Linked DNA regions of Azoarcus sp. CIB. Each later gene encodes a partner of the first gene's protein in a complex. Links are inferred from orthologs where the notes say so. Each region holds a gene or a part of one and is shown on either strand. Other genes may lie near its edges.

Region 1 (9,065 bases):
GGCCCAGCGACCGGCCTCGATCTCGCGGATCTCGTTGCGGATGGAAATCATCGCGTCGACGAAACGGTCCAGCTCGCCCAGGTCTTCCGACTCGGTGGGCTCGACCATGATCGTGCCGGCCACCGGGAAGGACATCGTCGGTGCGTGGAAGCCGTAGTCCATCAGGCGCTTGGCGATATCCACCTCGCTGATTCCCGTCGCCGCCTTGATTGGGCGGACGTCCAGGATGCACTCGTGCGCGACGCGCCCCTGCGAGCCCGTGTACAGCACCGGGTAATGGTCGGCGAGCCGGCTGGCGACGTAGTTGGCGTTGAGGATCGCCGCCTGCGTGGCCTGCCGGAGACCTTCTCCGCCCATCATCGCGATGTACATCCACGAGATCGGGAGGATGCTCGCCGAGCCGAAGGGCGCAGCGCTGACCGCGCCCTGGCCCTTGTTCGGGCGGTCCTCGCCGCCGGTCGCGGCAACGACGTGATCGGCCATGAAGGGGGCAAGATGCGCTGCGAGGCCGATCGGCCCCATGCCCGGTCCGCCTCCGCCGTGCGGGATGCAGAAGGTCTTGTGCAGGTTCATGTGGCTGACGTCCGCGCCGATGTGCGCCGGCGAGGTCAGCCCGACCTGGGCGTTGAGGTTGGCGCCGTCCATGTAAACCTGGCCGCCGTGCTCATGCACGATGGCGCAGATCTCGCGGATCGCCTCCTCGAATACGCCGTGGGTCGAGGGGTAGGTGATCATCAGCGCGGCAAGTCGCTCGGCATGCTGCGCGGCTTTCGCCCGCAGGTCGGCGACCTCCACGTTGCCTTTGTCGTCGCACGCGACCACCACCACTTCCATGCCGCACATCTGCGCTGTCGCGGGGTTCGTGCCGTGCGCCGATTTCGGGATCAGGCACACGTTGCGATGTGCTTCGCCGCGGCTGGCGTGATAGCGGGCGATTGCCACGAGACCGGCATACTCGCCCTGGGCGCCCGAGTTCGGCTGCATGCAGATCGCGGGGAAGCCGGTGACCGCCTTGAGGTAGTCCGCCAGTCCCTCGATCATCTCGAGGCAGCCGGCCGCCTCCTCGCGCGGCGCGAACGGATGCATGTTTGCGAATTCCGGCCAGGTCACGGGGATCATCTCGCTCGTCGCATTGAGCTTCATCGTGCAGCTGCCGAGCGAGATCATCGAGTGGTCGAGGGCGAGATCGCGGTTCTGCAGCTTCTTCAGGTAGCGCAGCATCTGGTGTTCGGTGTGGTGCGTGTTGAACACCGGGTGCTTCAGGATCGCATCGTCGCGCAGCAGCGCCGGCGGGATGGCGCCCCCATTGGCGGCGACCACGGCGTCGAGCGCGGCGATGTCGGCGCTCGCGCCGAAGCACTGCAGCACTGCAGCGATGTCGGCAGCCGTCGTCGTTTCATCGACCGAGATGCCGAGCATGTTGTCCGAGACCTTGCGCAGGTTGAAGCCCGCGGCGTCGCACGCGGCGGCGATCTCGCCAGTCCGCGCGCTGGTTTCGACCTGCAGTGTGTCGAAGAAGGCCGTCGTCGGCACCGGGAATCCGGCCCGGCGCAGCCCTTCGGCGAGGATCGCGGCAAGGCGGTGGACGCGCGCCGCGATCGTGCGCAGTCCTTCCGGGCCGTGATACACCGCGTAGAACCCGGCCATGTTCGCGAGCAGTACCTGCGAGGTACAGATGTTCGAGTTCGCCTTCTCGCGGCGGATATGCTGCTCGCGGGTCTGCAGCGTCATGCGCAGTGCCGTCTTGCCGCGCGTGTCCTTCGATACGCCGATGATGCGGCCCGGCATCGCGCGCACATTGGCTTCGCGCGTGGCGAAGAAGGCGGCGTGCGGGCCGCCGAAGCCCATCGGTACGCCGAAACGCTGGGCCGAGCCGAGCGCGATGTCGGCGCCCATCGAAGCGGGGGACTTGAGCAGCACCAGCGCCATCAGGTCGGATGCGACGGCGGTCACCGCGCCCTTTGCCTTCAGTGCCGCGATCGTGTCGCCGAGGTCGGCGATTTCGCCGCGCTCGTTCGGATACTGCAGCAGCGCGCCGAATACTTCGTGCTCGGCCGCGCGGGCGGCCGGGCCGAACACCAGTTCGAAGCCGAAATACGTCGCGCGGGTGCGCACGACATCGATGGTTTGCGGGAAGCAGGCCTCGTCGACGAAGAAGGCATTCGCCTTCGATTTGCTCACCCGCCGCGCCATCGTCATCGCCTCGGCAGCCGCCGTGGCTTCATCGAGCAGCGACGCGTTCGCGAGTTCCAGTCCGGTGAGGTCGATCACCATCTGCTGGTAGTTCAGCAGCGCCTCCAGGCGGCCCTGGGAGATTTCGGCCTGATAGGGGGTGTAGGCGGTATACCAGCCGGGGTTCTCCATGACGTTGCGCAGGATCACCGCCGGCGTGTGGGTGCCGTAATAGCCCATGCCGATCAGCGATTTCTTCACGACGTTCTTCTGCGCGATCGCACGCAGTTCGGCCAGCGCCTCGTGCTCCGGCTTTGCCGCGCCCAGGGGCAGCGGCGCGGGCAGCCGAATCGCGGCAGGGACGGTCTGGTCGATCAGCGCGTCCAGTGTCGGCACGCCAATAGCCGCGAGCATCTTCGCGACCTCGGCGGGATTCGGCCCGATGTGGCGGGCGATGAAGGCGTCGCGCTGCTCGAGCCGGGACAGGGGTGCGCGCACGGAGGAGGAGGCAGGGGTGTTCGACATGAAGAAAACTCGACTGGTGTACCGGGCCGCGCTTCGTCGGCCCGGAAGGGAGGTGCGTGCGGCGGGATCAGGCGTTGGCGACGGCTTCGTAGCCGGCGGCGTCGAGCAGCTTGCCGATATCTGCTCCAGCATCGGGCCTGATTTTGAACAGCCAGGTCGCGTAGGCGTCGGCATTCACCGACTCGGGCGCATCGACGGCCGCCTGGTTGGATTCGACGACCTCGCCCGATACCGGAGCGTAGATGTCCGATGCCGCCTTGACCGACTCGATCACCGCGCACGTTTCACCCGCAGCAAGGCTGCGGCCCGCCTCGGGCAGCTCAAGGTAGACCACGTCACCCAGCGCTTCCTGGGCGTGATCGGTCACCCCCACGGTCAGCGTGCCGTCGGCTTCGACGCGGATCCACTCGTGCGACGCGGTGTACTTCAGATTTGCGGGAATGTTGCTCATGGCGGGCTCCAGTGATGGAAGGTTCGTATGCCGGGCTCTCGGTCCGGATGCAGTGTTGCGTCGGGAAAAATCGGAAGGTCGGCCTCAGGCAGGCGGACCGCCGGCACCGCTCGCCCATTGCCGCAGCGTGTTCCCCTTGCGGGGACCATCGGGCGGCGTGAGAAGGGTGACGGATCGGGCGGAGTGAACAGGCGTCTGCATGGGAACGGGGGACTCCTGCCGAAACGCGGAATCGGTTGTCGAGACTGCAAGCCAGTCGATGCGCCGGCCGCTGCAAGCGCTCCACATGCTCGCGTCGTTCGCCGGGCCGGCATTCGGTCTACTTGCATGCGCGATCTCCGGAGCATTGCCATCGGCGATTCCCTTGCCAGTAAGCTCCCCCGCGCGACGGGCGGACGATAGCACCAAGGGGAGGGACTGGCAACGGCCGGGGCGGCCCTGCGGTTTGCTATCATAAAAAAACATCAATCCCGGTTTCCCGCCGGGATAGCGCCGCAGGCTCCCCCCGACAATGCTCCTGAATGCCGATCTTCACTGCCACTCGACCGTTTCCGACGGCTGGCTGACGCCCGCCGAGGTGGTGCGGCGTGCGGCGGCCAATGGCGTCGAACTGCTTGCGCTCACCGATCACGACGAGGTCGGCGGGATCGACGAGGCGGAGGCGACCGCCCGCAAGTGCGGCATCGTCCTGGTGCCGGGGGTGGAGATTTCGGTGACTTTTCGCGACGAGACGATCCATGTCGTCGGTCTCGGGATAGACCACCGCAATGCGCTGCTGCTCGAGGGCCTGGTGCAGGTGCGCAGCGGGCGCGAGCAGCGCGCACAGGCGATGAGCGACGCGCTTGATGCCGTCGGACTGCATGGCGTGCTCGAAGGCGCGCGCCGGTTTGCGCGCAATCCGGCGATGGTCGGCCGCGCACATTTCGCGCGTCACATCGTTGCGACCGGACTGATTCCCGATGTCGCGACGGTGTTTCGCTACTACCTGGCCCGCGGCAAGCCCGGGTTCGTTCCCCATGTCTGGGCGCGGCTCGAGGATGCGGTCGGCTGGATCCGCGCGGCGGGGGGTATCGCGGTGATTGCTCACCCGGGGCGCTACCGTCTTTCCGCAAGCGACATGGAGGCGCTCTTCGACGACTTCGTCGCCTGCGGCGGCGGCGCGCTGGAGGTCGTTTCCGGCGCCCATGCGGCGTCCGATGTGCAGCGCTTCGCAAGCGTCGCGCGCCGCCGCGGGCTGCTAGCCTCGCGTGCCTCCGATTTCCACGGCAGCAGCGAGAGCCCCGTCGATCTCGGGCGCTGCGATCCACTGCCGCCCGACCTCGTTCCCGTGTGGTCGCGACTCCGCGCTGCTGCGCCGGCCGCCGACCTGCACTCCTGACCCGGAAGCATTCATGGCCCAGTTCTTTTCACTTCACCCCGAATTACCCCAGCCACGGCTGATCCGCCAGGCGGCCGAGATCATGCGCGCCGGCGGGCTCGTGGCATTTCCGACCGATTCGGCCTATGCGCTCGGCGGCATCACTGGCGACCCCGACCTGCTGCAGCGGATCCGGCGGCTGCGCGGCGTGGATGAACGTCACAACTTCACGCTGATGTGCCGCGACCTCTCGGAGATCGCGAAGTACGCGAAGGTCGATAACGCCCAGTATCGTCTGCTGAAGGCCGTCACGCCCGGCCCGTATACCTTCATCCTCGAGGGCTCCAAGGAATTGCCCCGGCGAGTGCTGCATCCGAAGCGCAAGACCATCGGCCTGCGCGTTCCCGAGCATCCCGTGGTGGCCGCGCTGTTGCAGGAGCTCGACGAACCCATCCTCACCTCGACGCTCCTGCTGCCGGACGACGACTTTCCCCTGACCGACCCGGAGGAAATCCGCGACCGCCTCGAGAAGCAGGTCGAACTGGTCATCGAGGCCGGCTATTGTGGTCCCGAGGCGACGACCGTGATCGACCTCACGTCGGGCGCCCCGGTGCTGATCCGCGCGGGCCGCGGGGACCTGGCGCCGTTCGGATTCGAAGTCGACTGAGCGCACGGGCGGACCGCGCGTGGGGGCGGAGGGGATTTGCCCGCTCTGCTAGAATGCAACGTTTTGCCCCCCTGACTTCATGGATTCGCTGATCTCCACCCTTGCCATCTGGGCTTTGCCGGTGCTGCTTGCCATCACGCTGCACGAGGCTGCGCACGGCTATGTGGCGCGGCATTTCGGCGATCCCACCGCGGAGCAGGAAGGGCGTATCACGCTCAACCCGTTCAAGCACATCGACCCGGTGGGAACCGTGCTCGTGCCGGGCGCCATTCTCGCGCTCAGTTCGCTGCTGGGCGGCGGCGGAATGCTGTTCGGCTGGGCCAAGCCCGTGCCCGTCAACTTCAACCGCCTGCGCCGGCCGAAGGCGGACATGCTGTGGGTTGCTGCGGCGGGTCCGTTCATGAATTTCCTCATGGCCCTCGGCTGGGCCCTGCTGCTGAAGTTCGGCATGTCCGATCCGCACGGCACCTACGCGGAGCCGATGCGCGAGATGGGCATGGCCGGCATCCAGATCAATTCGGTGCTGATGCTGCTCAATCTCCTGCCGATCCCGCCGCTCGACGGAGGTCGCATCGCCGTCAGCCTGCTGCCGCACCGGTTGGCATGGAAGTTCTCGCGCATCGAGCCCTACGGTTTTCCGATTCTTCTCGTGCTCCTTTTTACCGGCATCCTCGGTCACATCCTGTGGCCGCTGATCGCACTCTTCCAGACACTTCTCGCGATGCTTTTCGGGTTCTAAATCATGTACGCAGAACGCGTTCTCTCTGGCATGCGCCCGACCGGGCGGCTTCATCTCGGCCACTACCACGGTGTGCTCAAGAACTGGGTCAAGCTGCAGGAAGAATATCCCTGCCTGTTCTTCGTCGCCGACTGGCACGCGCTTACCACGGTTTATGACAGCCCCGAGGTCATCGCCGACAGCGTGTGGGACATGCTCGTCGACTGGCTCGCGGCCGGCGTCGATCCCGAGAAAGCGACGATCTTCATACAGTCCAAGCTGCCCCAGCACGCCGAACTGCACCTGCTGCTGTCGATGATTTCGCCGGTCGGCTGGCTCGAACGGGTTCCGACCTACAAGGACCAGCAGGAGAAGCTCGCTCACAAGGACCTCGCGACCTACGGCTTCCTCGGTTACCCGCTTCTAATGTCGGCGGACATCCTCCTGTACCGTGCCGACAAGGTCCCGGTCGGTGAGGACCAGGTGCCGCACATCGAGTTCACGCGCGAGATCGCCCGCCGCTTCAACCACCTCTTCGGGCGTGAGCCCGGCTTCGAGGATAAGGCGAGGGATGCCGTGAAGAGGCTGGGCGGCAAGACCGGCAAGCTGTTCGACGAGCTGCGCAAGCGCTACCAGCAGGAGGGCGACGCCGAGGCCCTCGCGCAGGCGCGGCTCATCCTGCGCGACGCCGGCAGCGTGGGACATGTCGATCTCGAGCGTCTGCACGGCTACCTCGAAGGCAGCGGCAAGATGATTTTGGTGGAGCCGGGCGCGCTCCTCACCGAGGCGGCCCGCATGCCCGGCCTGGACGGCCAGAAGATGTCGAAGAGTTACGGCAATACCATCTTCCTGCGCGAGGATCCTGCTACGGTCACGAAGAAGATCCGCACCATGCAGACCGACCCGGCGCGTGTCCGCCGCACCGATCCGGGCGATCCGGACAAATGCCCGGTGTGGCAGTTCCACGTCATCTATTCCGACGACGACACCCGCAGCTGGGTCCAGAAGGGCTGTCGCAGCGCCGGCATCGGCTGCATCGAGTGCAAGCAACCGGTCATCGACGGCGTTCTCAAGGAACAGGTCGTCATGCACGAGCGCGCCCAGCGCTATATCCAGGATCCCGCATCGATGCGGCGCATCGTGGCCGACGGCTGCGAACGGGCGAGCGTGCTGGCCGAAGAGACGATGCGCGACGTGCGCGAGGCGATGGGCCTCTCGTATCGCTGACGCGCCGGCAAAGGCTCGCAGGATGAATGCGGTATGAACCTGCCGCTCGCACTGGCCCCGGCCGAGACGCCTGTCCCGGTCGAGGTCTTCGCTCGCCTGTACGGTGAGCCGCTCCTCGAGCTGCCCAAGGATCTCTACATCCCGCCCGACGCACTCGAAGTCTTTCTCGACGCCTTCGAGGGGCCGCTCGACCTGCTGCTCTACCTGATCCGCAAGGCCAACCTCAACATCCTCGACATTCCGATGGCGCCGCTCACGGGGCAGTACCTCGGCTACGTCGAGGCGATGCGCCGGCACAATCTGGAGCTTGCGGCCGACTACCTGCTGATGGCCGCGACGCTGCTGGAGATCAAGTCGCGCATGCTGCTGCCGCGTCCGCCGCGCGAGCGCGAGGACGAGTCGCTCGATCCGCGCGCCGAACTCGTGCGCCGGCTGCTCGAATACGAGCAGATGAAGATGGCGGCAGCGCGGATCGACGCTTTGCCGCGGATCGAACGCGATCACGAGTGGGTTAGCATCTTCGTGGCCGAGAAGGTCGTCGAGCGCCTGCCTGACGTCAGCCTGCACGATCTGCAGTTCGCTTGGCTCAAGATCATGAAGAACGCCCGTCTCACGCAGCATCACCAGGTGAAGCGCGACGAATTGTCGGTGCGCGAGCACATGACGACGATCTTGCGTAAGCTGGCGGATGGCAGCTTCGTCGTCTTCGACTCCCTGTTCGACTCCGCGCGCGGTCCGGCCAGCGTGGTCGTGAGCTTTCTCGCTGTGCTCGAACTCGTGAAGGAAAAGCTCGTGCAGGTCGCCCAGAACGAGCCCTTCGCGCCGATCTACGTGAAACTCGCCGATGCAGCCAACGACGCCTGAAGACTTCAAGCGCGTGATCGAGACGGCGCTGCTGGCGGCATGCGCACCGTTGCAGGTCGCGGATGTCCGGCGCCTGTTCGATCCCGATCCCGGGGCGGATCTCGTCCGGCGCCTGCTCGACGAGCTGCGCGGCGACTGGACGGGGCGGGGCGTCGAGCTGGTGCAGATCGCCTCCGGGTGGCGTTTCCAGACGCGACCCGAGTATCAGGTCTTCCTTGATCGGCTCAAGGAAGAAAAGCCGCCAAAGTATTCGCGCGCCGTACTGGAAACGCTCGCGATCATCGCCTATCGTCAGCCCGTCACGCGCGGCGACATCGAGGATATCCGCGGCGTGGCCGTATCCCCGAACGTGCTGAAGACGCTCGAGTCGCGGGGATGGATAGATATCGTCGGTCATCGCGACACCCCGGGGCGTCCGGCCCTGTTCGCGACGACACGGCGGTTTCTCGACGACCTCGGCCTGCGAAGCCTTACCGAGTTGCCCGCGCTAACCGAAATTGAAAGGATCATGGACCTTGTCGACACCAAAGAAATCCAATCGGCCGCTCCGGCCGCCAACGAAGAAGAAGGCTGAGCCCGCCGGCGGGCCGCAGTCCGCCCGCGCGCGCGGCGCCCGTCTGCCCGACGCTGTCGGAATGCCCGCGGAGCAGCAGCGCGAACATCCGCCCCGGCGGGGGCAGGCTGCGGGGCGTGGAGCGCCGCGGGAAGAGCACGAACCGGAACGGCTGCAGAAAGTCCTCGCCCGGCTGGGGGTCGGCTCGCGGCGCGAGATCGAGGAATGGGTCGTCGCCGGGCGCATCACCGTCAATGGCGAACCTGCGGAACTGGGCCAGAAGATCGGTCCCGGGGACCGCGTCAAGGTCAATGGCAGACTCGTTTCCGTGAGGTTCACCACGCGTGCGCCGCGCGTGCTGATCTACCACAAGCCCGAAGGCGAGATCGTTTCGCGCGAAGATCCGGACGGGCGGCCGACTGTCTTCGAACGCCTGCCGCTGCTGCGCAAGGGGCGCTGGATCGCCGTCGGCCGGCTCGATTTCAACACCTCCGGCCTGCTGCTGTTCACCAACGATGGCTCACTCGCCAA
Region 2 (10,258 bases), 160 kb from region 1 along the record:
ACACTTGCCAGGTCGTCGGCGGGAAGAATTCGTTGCCCTCGTCCCAGCGCGTCGCGGCGAGTTCGGCGAGCGCCGGCGCGAACTCGTGGATCGGGTTGCGCGCGAGTTGCGGGTAGGCGACGTGGCCCTGCACGCCCTTGACGCGCAGCGTGCCGGAGAGCGAACCGCGCCGGCCGTTCTTGATCATGTCGCCGAGCGTCTTCACCGACGTCGGCTCGCCGACGATGCAGTAGTCGAGGGTCTCGCCGCGGGCCGTCAATGCCTCGACGACCTTGACGGTGCCGTGGGTGGCGATGCCTTCCTCATCCGAGGTCAGCAGCAGCGCGATCGAGCCCCGATGGTCGGGGTGGTCGGCGACAAAACGTTCGATCGCCGTCACGAAGGCGGCTAGCGAGGTCTTCATGTCGGCGGCGCCGCGGCCGTACAGGTGGCCGTCGCGCACGGTCGGCTCGAAGGGATGCGAGGTCCAGGATTCGAGGGGGCCGGTCGGGACGACGTCGGTGTGGCCGGCGAGGCATAGCACGGGGCTGGTGTCGCCGCGGCGCGCCCACAGGTTGCACACGCCGCCAGTGTCGATGCGCTCGAAGCGGAAGCCGAGCGGGACGAGGCGCGCGGTGATGAGGTCCAGGCAGCCGCCGTCTTCGGGCGTTACCGACGGACGGGAAATGAGTTCGCAGGTGAGCGCGAACGTTGCGTTCGGGGAGGTGTCAGTCATTGCCATCGGGCGGCGGGTGCCGCCCCGGGGTCAGGGTTGGGGACGCGTGGCGCACTCAGTGCGCCGGGCCGTCGTCGAGGTGCAGCGCGAATTCGCTGAACGAGGTGCCGTCGGCATTCTTGTTTTGGGGTTCGAAGTCGACCGAAGGTGGGGCGTCGGAACCTTCAGCGCTGGGCGCAGCGTTGATCTGCGCGTTGTTGATCAGCCACGCGAGGTTGGTCGGGGAATCGGCGTTCGCGAGCGCCTCTTCGAAGCTGATGATGCCTTCGCGGTAGAGGCGGTGCAGGTCCTGCTCGAAGGTCTGCGACCCGGGCGCGAGGCTCTGCTGCATTGCTTCCTTGACCTCGTTCAGTTCGCCGCGCTCTACCAGTTCGGAGACGTGGCGTGTGTTCATGAGGATCTCGACCGCCGGAATGCGCATGCCGTCGGGTTTGCGCACGAGGCGCTGGGAGATGATGCACTTGAGCGCGACCGCAAGGTCGAGGAAGAGCAGGGAACGGTTTTCCAGCGGGAAGAAGTTAACGATGCGGTTCAGCGCGTGGTAGGCGTTGTTCGCATGCAGCGTCGCGAGGCACAGGTGGCCCGTCTGCGAGTAGGACAGGGCGGCCTGCATCGTCTCGCGGTCGCGGATTTCGCCGATCAGGATGCAGTCGGGCGCCTGGCGCATCGCGTTGCGCAGCGCCTCGTGCCAGCTCAGGGTGTCGATGCCGACCTCGCGCTGGTTGACGACCGACTTGCGGTGCTTGAACAGGTATTCGATCGGGTCCTCGACCGTGAGGATGTGGCCGGAGCGGTTGCGGTTGCGGTGGTCGATCATCGACGCGAGCGTCGTCGATTTGCCGGAGCCGGTCGCGCCGACGACGAGGATCAGGCCGCGTTTTTCGGTCACGACTTCGGACAGCACGGGCGGCAGGCCCAGGGATTCGAGCGAGGGGATCTCGCCCTGGATGTAGCGCACCACGATTGCGATACTGTGGCGCTGCCAGAAGACGTTGACGCGGAAATTGCCGAAGTCGCGCCGGCCGAAGGACAGGTTGAGCTCCTTCTCGCGCTCGAAGGTCTCGATCTGCTCCGGGTTCATCATCTCGTAGATCATCCGCTTGATCATGGCGGGATCCATGACCTGCTGGTTGATCGGCATGGTGATGCCCTGGATCTTGATGTGGATCGGGGCGCCGGCTGAGATAAAGATGTCCGAAGCGAGCTTTTCCGCCATCAGTTGGAACAGCTTGTCGAAAATCATCCGGAGATTCTCCTGAGCGTGGTTGGGCGGACTTCGGTGTCGGGGCGGCCGCGCACGGCCGCCCGGGAAAGGGCGATCAGGCGCCGCGCAACAGTTCGTTGATGGCGGTCTTGGCGCGGGTCTGCGCGTCGACGCGCTTGACGATCACGGCGCAGTACAGGCTGTACTTGCCGTCGGCCGAGGGCAGGCTGCCCGGCACGACGACGGCGCCGGACGGCACGCGGCCATAGAAGACCTCGCCGGTCTCGCGGTCGTAGATCTTGGTGCTCTGGCCGATGTACACACCCATCGACAGCACGGCGTTCTCCTCGATGATCACGCCTTCGACCACTTCCGAGCGCGCACCGACGAAGACGTTGTCTTCGATGATGACGGGGCCGGCCTGCACCGGTTCGAGCACGCCGCCGATGCCGACGCCGCCCGACAGGTGCACGTTCTTGCCGATCTGGGCGCAGGAGCCGACGGTGGCCCAGGTGTCGACCATCGAGCCTTCATCGACGTAGGCGCCGATGTTCACGTAGGACGGCATCAGCACGACGTTCTTGCCGATGAAGCTGCCCTTGCGCGCGACGGCGGGCGGCACGACGCGGAAGCCGCCTTCGCGGAACTGCTCGGGGGTGTAGTCGCCGAACTTGGTCGGCACCTTGTCGAAGAAATTCAGCGCGCCGGCCGACTGCACCTCGTTGTCGCGCAGGCGGAAGGAGATCAGCACGGCCTTCTTGATCCACTGGTTGACGGTCCAGGTGCCGTCGATCTTCTCGGCGACGCGCAGCTTGCCGCTGTCCAGTCCGTCGATGACGGTGGCAACGGCGTCGCGCACGATTACGGGGGCCGAAGAGGGCGACAGGCTGGCGCGGTTCTCGAAGGCTTCGTCGATGATCTTTTGCAGGTCTTGCATGGGGGGTTTCCGTTTGTATTTCAAAGAGTTTGGCAGAATGCGGCGATGCGCTCGGCGGCCTCGACGCATTCTGCAGTTTCGGCTACGAGTGCGATTCGCACGAACCCGGCGCCCGGATTGACGCCGTTCGATTCCCGGGCGAGGAAGCTGCCCGGCAGAACCGTCACATTATATGCAGCCTGCAGGCGGCGGGCGAACTCGGTGTCGCCGATGGGGGTCTGCGCCCAGAGGTAGAAACCGGCGTCGGGACGCTGCACTTTCAGGTGCTTCGCGATGATCGGCATCGCGCGGTCGAACTTCTCGCGGTACAGGCGGCGGTTCTCGACGACGTGCGCCTCGTCGTTCCACGCGGCCACCGAGGCGGCCTGGATCGGCAGACTCATTGCGCAGCCGTGGTAGGTGCGGTAGCGCAGAAAGCCCTTCAGCACCTTCGCGTCGCCGGCGACGAAGCCCGAGCGCATGCCCGGCACGTTCGAGCGCTTGGACAGGCTGGAGAACATCACGAGGTTGCGGAAGTCGCTGCGCCCGAGGGCGTGGGCGGCCTGCATCGCACCGACCGGGGGCGCGTCGTCGTCGAAGTAGATCTCCGAGTAGCACTCGTCGGCGGCGATCACGAAGCCGTAGCGGTCCGACAGCTCGAACAGGCGCGCCCATTCCGCCTGCGAGAGCATGCGGCCGGTCGGATTTCCCGGCGAGCACACGAACACCAGCTGGACGTCGCGCCACACCGCATCGGGAATGCTGTCGAAATCCGAGCCGAAACCGTTTTCCGGCAGGTTGTTGAGGAACACCGGCTCGGCGCCGGCGAGCAGGGCCGCGCCTTCGTAGATCTGGTAGAACGGGTTCGGGCTCAGCACCTTGGCGCCGGGGCGGCTGCCGTCGATTACCGCCTGGGCGAAGGCGAACAGCGCTTCGCGCGAGCCGTTGACCGGCAGCACCTGGGTCGCCGGATCGACCCTGGGCAGGCCGAAGCGGCGTTCCAGCCAGCCGGCGATCGCCACGCGTAGCGGGTCGCCGCCGATCGTCGCGGGGTAGTTCGCGAGCCCCTGCAGATTGTCCGTGAGGGCCTGCATGATGAAGGGCGGAGTCGGGTGCTGGGGTTCGCCGATCGACAGGCGGATCAGTTTCAGGTCGGCCGGGGGAACGACGCCGTCGAGCAGCGCGCGCAGTTTTTCGAAGGGATAGGGCTGGAGGCGGTCGAGGTTCGGATTCACGGCGGACTGTTTCGGCTTGTTTCGATGGGCATGCGCCTGTGCCTGAAGGCAAGGGCATTGAGCGCGCGATGTTATCATGACGCGCTTTCGCCGGCCCCGGCCGGCCCGCGCCCGACACAACTCCAGCTCCGATTCGACCCGGCTCCGTCCCGAAGTGCGTCTCTCCAAGCTCAAACTCGCCGGTTTCAAGACCTTCGTCGATCCGACCACCGTCCTCACCCCCGGCAATCTCGTCGGCGTGGTGGGGCCGAACGGCTGCGGCAAGTCGAACATCATCGATGCCGTGCGCTGGGTGCTGGGCGAGACGCGCGCGAGCGCGCTGCGCGGCGAGTCGATGCAGGACGTGATCTTCAACGGCTCGACGACGCGCAAGCCGGTGTCGCGCGCGAGCGTCGAGCTGGTGTTCGACAACGCCGAGGGTCGCGCCGCAGGGCAGTGGTCGCGCTATGCGGAAATCTCGGTCAAGCGCGTGCTCGACCGCAGCGGCGAGTCGACCTACTTCCTCAACAACGTCCAGGTCCGGCGCAAGGACGTGATCGACCTCTTCCTCGGCACCGGTCTCGGGCCGCGCGCTTACGCGATCATCGAGCAGGGCATGATCTCGCGCATCATCGAGGCGCGTCCCGAGGAGGTGCGCGGCTTCCTCGAGGAGGCCGCGGGCGTTACCAAGTATCGCGAGCGCCGCCGTGAGACCGAAGGTCGGCTGTCCGATGCGCGCGACAACCTCGCTCGCCTCGATGACATCCGCATGGAGCTGGGCGAGCGTATCGGCCACCTGGAAGTGCAGGCGGAGATCGCCGCGCGCTACCGCGACCTGAACGCCGCGCACACGCAGCGCCAGCAGCTATTGTGGCTGCTCAAACGCAACGAAGCGCGGGCCGAGCAGGCGCGGGTCGAGGGCGAACTGAATCAGCTGTCGTCGAAGATGGAGGCTGACAGCGCCCGCCTGCAGGAACTGGAAAACGCCGTCGAGGAAGCGCGCGCGGGGCACTTCGAGGCGTCCGAGGCGACGCATGCCGCGCAGTCGGACCTCTTCGCCGTGTCGGCGGAGGTGACGCGGCTGGAGGCCGAACTGCGCCATCTCGACGACGCGCGCAAGCGGCTGGAGGCACGGCTCGCACAGCTCGCGACCGACGAGGCGCACTGGCAGGAGCGCCAGACGGCGCTGGAGGCGGAGCGCGAGCGCTGGACCGGTCTGCTCGACAATGCGGCGATGCGCGCCGAGCAGGCCGAGGCGCGCCATGCCGAGATCGCAGAGCGCCTGCCCGAGGCGGAGGCTGCCCGGCAGGCTGCCGATACCACGGTTGCCGCGGCGCGCCGCGAACTCGCGCAGACCGAGCAGCAGCTGCGCGTCGAAGAGGCGAACCGCGCGAGCGCCGTGCGCGCGATGGATGCATTGAACCAGCGTCGCGGGCGTCTGGCGGGTGAATCGGGCGGCATCGAAGGTCCGGACGAGGCCGTCGTCGCCCAGCAGGAGGCGCGGCTCGAAGCCCTGCGCGAGGCGCAGGAAGGTCATCAGGAAGAACTCGCCGCCGTCCAGATGCGCCTGCCCGAGGCGCAGGCCGCGCTGAAGGCCGCGCTCGAGCACGAACGGCAGGTGCAGCGGCGCCTCACCGAACTGCGGGCGCGGCGCGATGCGCTCGTGCAGTTGCAGGCCAAGGTGCAATCGCAGGGACAGCTCGGTGACTGGTTGAAGCGCCACAAGCTGTCCGAGCTGCCGCCGCTGTGGCGCGACCTGCGGGTCGAGCCGGGCTGGGAGAGGGCGGTCGAGGCCGTGCTGCGCGAGCGGCTGGCGGCGCTGACCGGCGACGTGAGTGAAGCGGCGCGCGCGATGTTCGACGACGCGCCGCCGGGATCCTTCGCGCTCGCCTTCGGCGACGGGGTGGAGGCGGCCGCCGAGCCTGCGGCGCTGCCCGGTACGTTCGCGCTGATGGACAAGATCTCGTTTGTGGATGAAGGGCTCCGGCCGATCGTCGCCGACTGGCTGTGCGGCTGCCTGGCCACCGACGGCCTGGAGCCGTGGGTCGAGCGGCGCGGGGAACTCGCTGCGCACCAATGCCTCGTCGGACCGCGCGGGCAGATCCTTACACGGCACGCCCTGGTGCATTACGCGCCGGACAGCCGCACGCACGGCGTCATGGAGCGTCAGCGCGAGATCGACGGTCTGGCGGAACAGCAGCACGGGCTCGAAATGGAGGCCCATATCGCCCATGAAGCGCTGACTGCGGCCGAGGGGGTGGCGGCCGAGCTGCAGGATCGCGGCAATGTGCTGCGGCGCGAGCTGCAGGCGGCACAGCAGCAGGTGCATGCCGAGCAGGTCGAGCTCCTGAAGCTCACGCAGGCGCGGCAGCGCGCAGAGGAGCGCCGGGCGCAGCTCGCGCGCGACCTCGAGGACATCGTCCATCTCGAATCCACCGAACGCGAACACCTCGCCCGTGCGGAGATGGAGCAGGCGCGCGCGGCGGAGCTGGCCGAGCTGCAGCGCGAGCGCCTCGACGGCGCGCAGGAGGTGCTGGCGGAGCGCGACAACGTGCTGCGCGAGACGCGCTCGCTCGAGCAAGCCCTCGCGCGCGAATTGCAGGAGGCGCGCTTTTCGGAGCGCGAGTGCGCGGGCAAGCTCGACGACATCGCGCGCAACCTGCAGCTGGCTGGCGAACAGCTGGGGCGGATCGCAACGGAAACCGAGGCGCGCCGGCACGAGCTCGACGCGACCGACAGCGGCCGCAGCCGCGACGCGCTGCAGGAGGCGCTGGAACTGCGCGCGAGCCGCGAGACGGCGCTGGCGGCGCGACGCGACGCGCTGGAAACAGCAGCGATGCGGCTCAGGCAGACCGAGGAGCTGCGCCTGCGCACCGAGCAGGAGGCAGCGCCCGCACGCGGACGGGTTGCCGAATTGCGGCTCGCCGTGCAGGCGGCGGAACTCGCGGCGGCGCAGTTCGACGAGCGGCTGGTCGAGGCGCAGGCCGACGAGGCGGCGCTGCAGCCGCTGCTCGCGCCCGACCTGCGCGAGGGTTCGTTGGTGCGGGAAGTCGGGCGGCTGGCGCGCGAAATCGCGGAACTGGGCCAGGTCAACCTGGCGGCATTGGATGAATTGCGCAGCGCGCAGGAGCGCAAGGGCTATCTCGACGCGCAGTTCGACGACCTGATGCAGGCGATCGACACGCTGGAGGATGCCATCCGCCGCATCGACCGCGAGACGCGCGAGCAGCTGCAGGACACCTACAATACCGTGACGCAGCATTTCGGCACGCTCTTCCCGCAGCTCTTCGGTGGCGGGCAGGCGCGGCTGGTGCTCACCGGCGACGAGATCCTCGACGCGGGGATCCAGATCGTCGCCCAGCCGCCCGGGAAGAAGAACACCTCGATCCACCTGCTGTCGGGCGGCGAGAAGGCGCTGACGGCGATCGCGCTGGTGTTCTCGATGTTCCAGCTGAATCCTGCGCCGTTCTGCATGCTTGACGAGGTGGACGCGCCGCTGGACGATACGAATACCGAGCGTTATTGCCAGATGGTGAAGCGCATGTCATCGCAGACGCAGTTCATCTTCATCAGCCACAGCAAGATCACGATGGAGATCGCGCAGCAGCTCGTGGGGGTGACGATGCAGGAACAGGGCGTCTCGCGCGTGGTGGAAGTCGATATGGAAGAGGCGTTGCGCTTGGCGGAGCCGGCAGCGGCCTGAACATGAGCGCCGCCGCGCCCTGGAACGGGGGCGCTGCGGCAAGGTGGATTGCGAAGCCCAGAGAATTGCGAGGTTCGCTGCGCGATGCGGCGGGACCGACAACGGGAAGGAAGATGGATAACGAATTGCAGATCGGCTTGGCGGCGCTGGGGGTGGCTTCGGTCGTCGGAATCGTGGCCTACAACAAGTGGCAGGAACGCAAACACCGCCGCGAGGCGGAGCAGGCCTTCAGGTCGGACCATCGCGACGTGCTGCTGGAACCGGCGGACGGCGCAGCGGACGCCGTTGCCGGCGAGCGCCTGGAGCCCTCGATGGGTGAGGCCGACAGCGAAAACCGGCGTGCGCCTGCGGCGGTGCATGATTCAGGCGTGCGCAAGGTGACGCCGGGGGTGCCGGATGCCGTCGATCGGCGCATCGACTGCGTGATCCGCATCGAGGCGATCGAGCCGCTGGAGGCGCCACGCCTGTGGGCCGCGCAGAGCGAGCAGTTGACGGGGATTTCCAAGCCCGTGCGCTGGTTCGCCTTCGACGATGCGGCGAACCTGTGGCGCCCCCTCGACGCGCATAGCGCGGGTGCCTTCCACTGGTTCTGTGCGGCGATGCAGACGGTGGACCGTCAGGGCCCGATCAGCGAGAACGATTTCTTGCACTTCTCCGGCGGCATGCAACGTGTGGCCGACCAGTTCCTCGCGGTGCCGGCGGATTTGCCGGCGCGTGGCGAATCGCTGCGCAACGCGGCCGAGCTGGACAAGTTCTGCGCGAACGTGGACGTGCAGATCGGCATCAACGTCGTCAGCAACGGCCAGCCCTTCGTCGGCACCAAGATCCGCGCGCTGGCCGAGTCGCACGGCATGACGCTGGGCCCGGATGGCTCCTTCCATGCGCGCGACGAGGAGGGCACTACCCTCTACACGCTGAGCAACATGGAACCGGCGCTGTTCGCCGCCGAAGAGATGCGCGATCTCGCCACCAGCGGCCTGACGCTGCTGATCGACGTGCCGCGCGTGCCGAACGGCGTGTTTGCCTTCGAGCGCATGATGCGCCAGGCCATGCAGATGGCCGACGCGCTGCACGGAACGGTCGTCGACGACAACCGCGCGCCCTTCGGCGCAGAGGCGGCGGCGATGATCCGCAGCCAGATCCAGCACTTCCAGGGGCAAATGGCGAGCGGGGACGTGCCGGCGGGCGGCCCCGTGGCGCAGCGCCTGTTCTCGGCCTGATGATCGCTTCGGCCCAGGTGTTCGAGCGCGCCGCGCAGCTGCGGCGCGAGCTCGAAGCGCACAATTATGCGTATTACGTCCTCGACGCGCCGACGATTCCGGACGCGGAGTACGACCGTCTGTTCCGCGAGCTGGAGGCGCTGGAGCAAGAGTTTCCGGAGCTCGTTACACCGAATTCACCTACGCAGCGAGTAGGTAGTCCTCCACAGCCCGCATTTAACCAAGTGCCGCATAAGATTCCTATGCTGTCGCTAGCAAATGCGTTTACGGAGGAAGAAATAATTGCATTTGACCGACGTTGTAGGGAGGCACTCGATCGCTCAGTGATTGAATATGCCGTTGAGCCAAAACTTGACGGACTTGCAATTACGTTAATTTATGAAAAAGGCGAATTTGTACGAGGTGCAACCCGAGGCGATGGAAGTACTGGCGAGGATGTTACCGCTAACCTCCGTACCGTTCGATCGATACCATTTCATCTACACGTCGACCGCCCTCCGGCGAGAGCCGAAATTCGAGGCGAAGTGCTAATGCAACGAGCTGATTTCGAGCGCTTGAACCAACGTCAGTTGAACGCCGGGGAAAAAATATTTGCTAATCCGCGTAATGCATCTGCTGGTAGTTTGCGACAACTAGACTCACGGATTACCTCGAAGCGGCCGCTACGATTTTTCGCCTATGCATTGGCTGAAATTGAGGGACAGCTACATCCACCCGACCATGCAGCGACGCTTGCACTGTTAAATCGTTGGGGCTTTGTTGTAGCCCCCGCGAATGAAGTGGTTCGAGGGCCAGAGGGACTGCTGGATTATTACCGACGCATCGGCGATAAACGTGCACATCTTCCCTATGATATTGATGGCGTTGTTTACAAGGTGAATCGCCGTGAGGACCAGTTAAGTCTTGGGTTTGTCTCGCGTGCTCCGCGCTGGGCCGTCGCGCACAAGTACCCTGCGCAGGAAGAGATCACCGAGCTACTCGGCATCGAGGTACAGGTCGGGCGCACCGGCGCGCTGACGCCGGTCGCACGCCTGAAGCCGGTGTTCGTCGGCGGGGTCACGGTGACCAACGCGACCCTGCACAACGAAGAGGAAATCCTGCGCAAGGGCGTGCTGATCGGCGATCAGGTCATCGTACGGCGGGCCGGCGACGTTATACCTGAGGTCGTCGGTCCGGTCGTCGAGCGGCGCACGGGCAGTGAGCAAGCCTTCGTAATGCCGACGCGCTGCCCCGTGTGCGCGTCGCACGTCGAGAAGGCCGAGGACGAGGTGGTGGCGCGCTGCACG

The links.
Region 2: the proteins of AzCIB_RS12990 (region 1) and smc are in contact, whole or in part, in a crystal structure (PDB 3ZGX), measured with the Bacillus subtilis proteins. The link is inferred for Azoarcus sp. CIB from one-to-one orthologs.

Annotation. Positions count from the first base shown.
Region 1 is NZ_CP011072.1:2,935,260-2,944,324, reverse strand. Bases 6,145-9,065 are described here. They hold AzCIB_RS12990 (segregation and condensation protein A), read left to right. Parts: upstream 6,145-7,150; coding sequence 7,151-7,981; downstream 7,982-9,065. Other genes in these bases: rluB (23S rRNA pseudouridine(2605) synthase RluB), read left to right, coding at 8,617-9,065; scpB (SMC-Scp complex subunit ScpB), read left to right, coding at 7,962-8,555; AzCIB_RS12995 (tryptophan--tRNA ligase), read left to right, coding at 6,145-7,117. Outside these bases: gcvP (aminomethyl-transferring glycine dehydrogenase), read right to left, coding at 1-2,697; glycine cleavage system protein GcvH, read right to left, coding at 2,765-3,148; AzCIB_RS13010 (3',5'-nucleoside bisphosphate phosphatase), read left to right, coding at 3,660-4,526; AzCIB_RS13005 (L-threonylcarbamoyladenylate synthase), read left to right, coding at 4,540-5,172; AzCIB_RS13000 (site-2 protease family protein), read left to right, coding at 5,252-5,911; more of AzCIB_RS12995, read left to right, coding at 5,915-6,144. UniProt on the Bacillus subtilis protein: Participates in chromosomal partition during cell division. May act via the formation of a condensin-like complex containing Smc and ScpB that pull DNA away from mid-cell into both cell halves.
Region 2 is NZ_CP011072.1:3,094,414-3,104,671, reverse strand. The notes cover bases 3,839-7,952. They hold smc (chromosome segregation protein SMC), read left to right. Parts: upstream 3,839-4,224; coding sequence 4,225-7,752; downstream 7,753-7,952. Other genes in these bases: AzCIB_RS13640 (cell division protein ZipA), read left to right, coding at 7,866-7,952; dapC (succinyldiaminopimelate transaminase), read right to left, coding at 3,839-4,070. Outside these bases: dapE (succinyl-diaminopimelate desuccinylase), read right to left, coding at 1-715; AzCIB_RS13660 (PilT/PilU family type 4a pilus ATPase), read right to left, coding at 771-1,958; dapD (2,3,4,5-tetrahydropyridine-2,6-dicarboxylate N-succinyltransferase), read right to left, coding at 2,035-2,856; more of dapC, read right to left, coding at 2,877-3,838; more of AzCIB_RS13640, read left to right, coding at 7,953-8,972; NAD-dependent DNA ligase LigA, read left to right, coding at 8,972-10,258. UniProt on the Bacillus subtilis protein: Required for chromosome condensation and partitioning.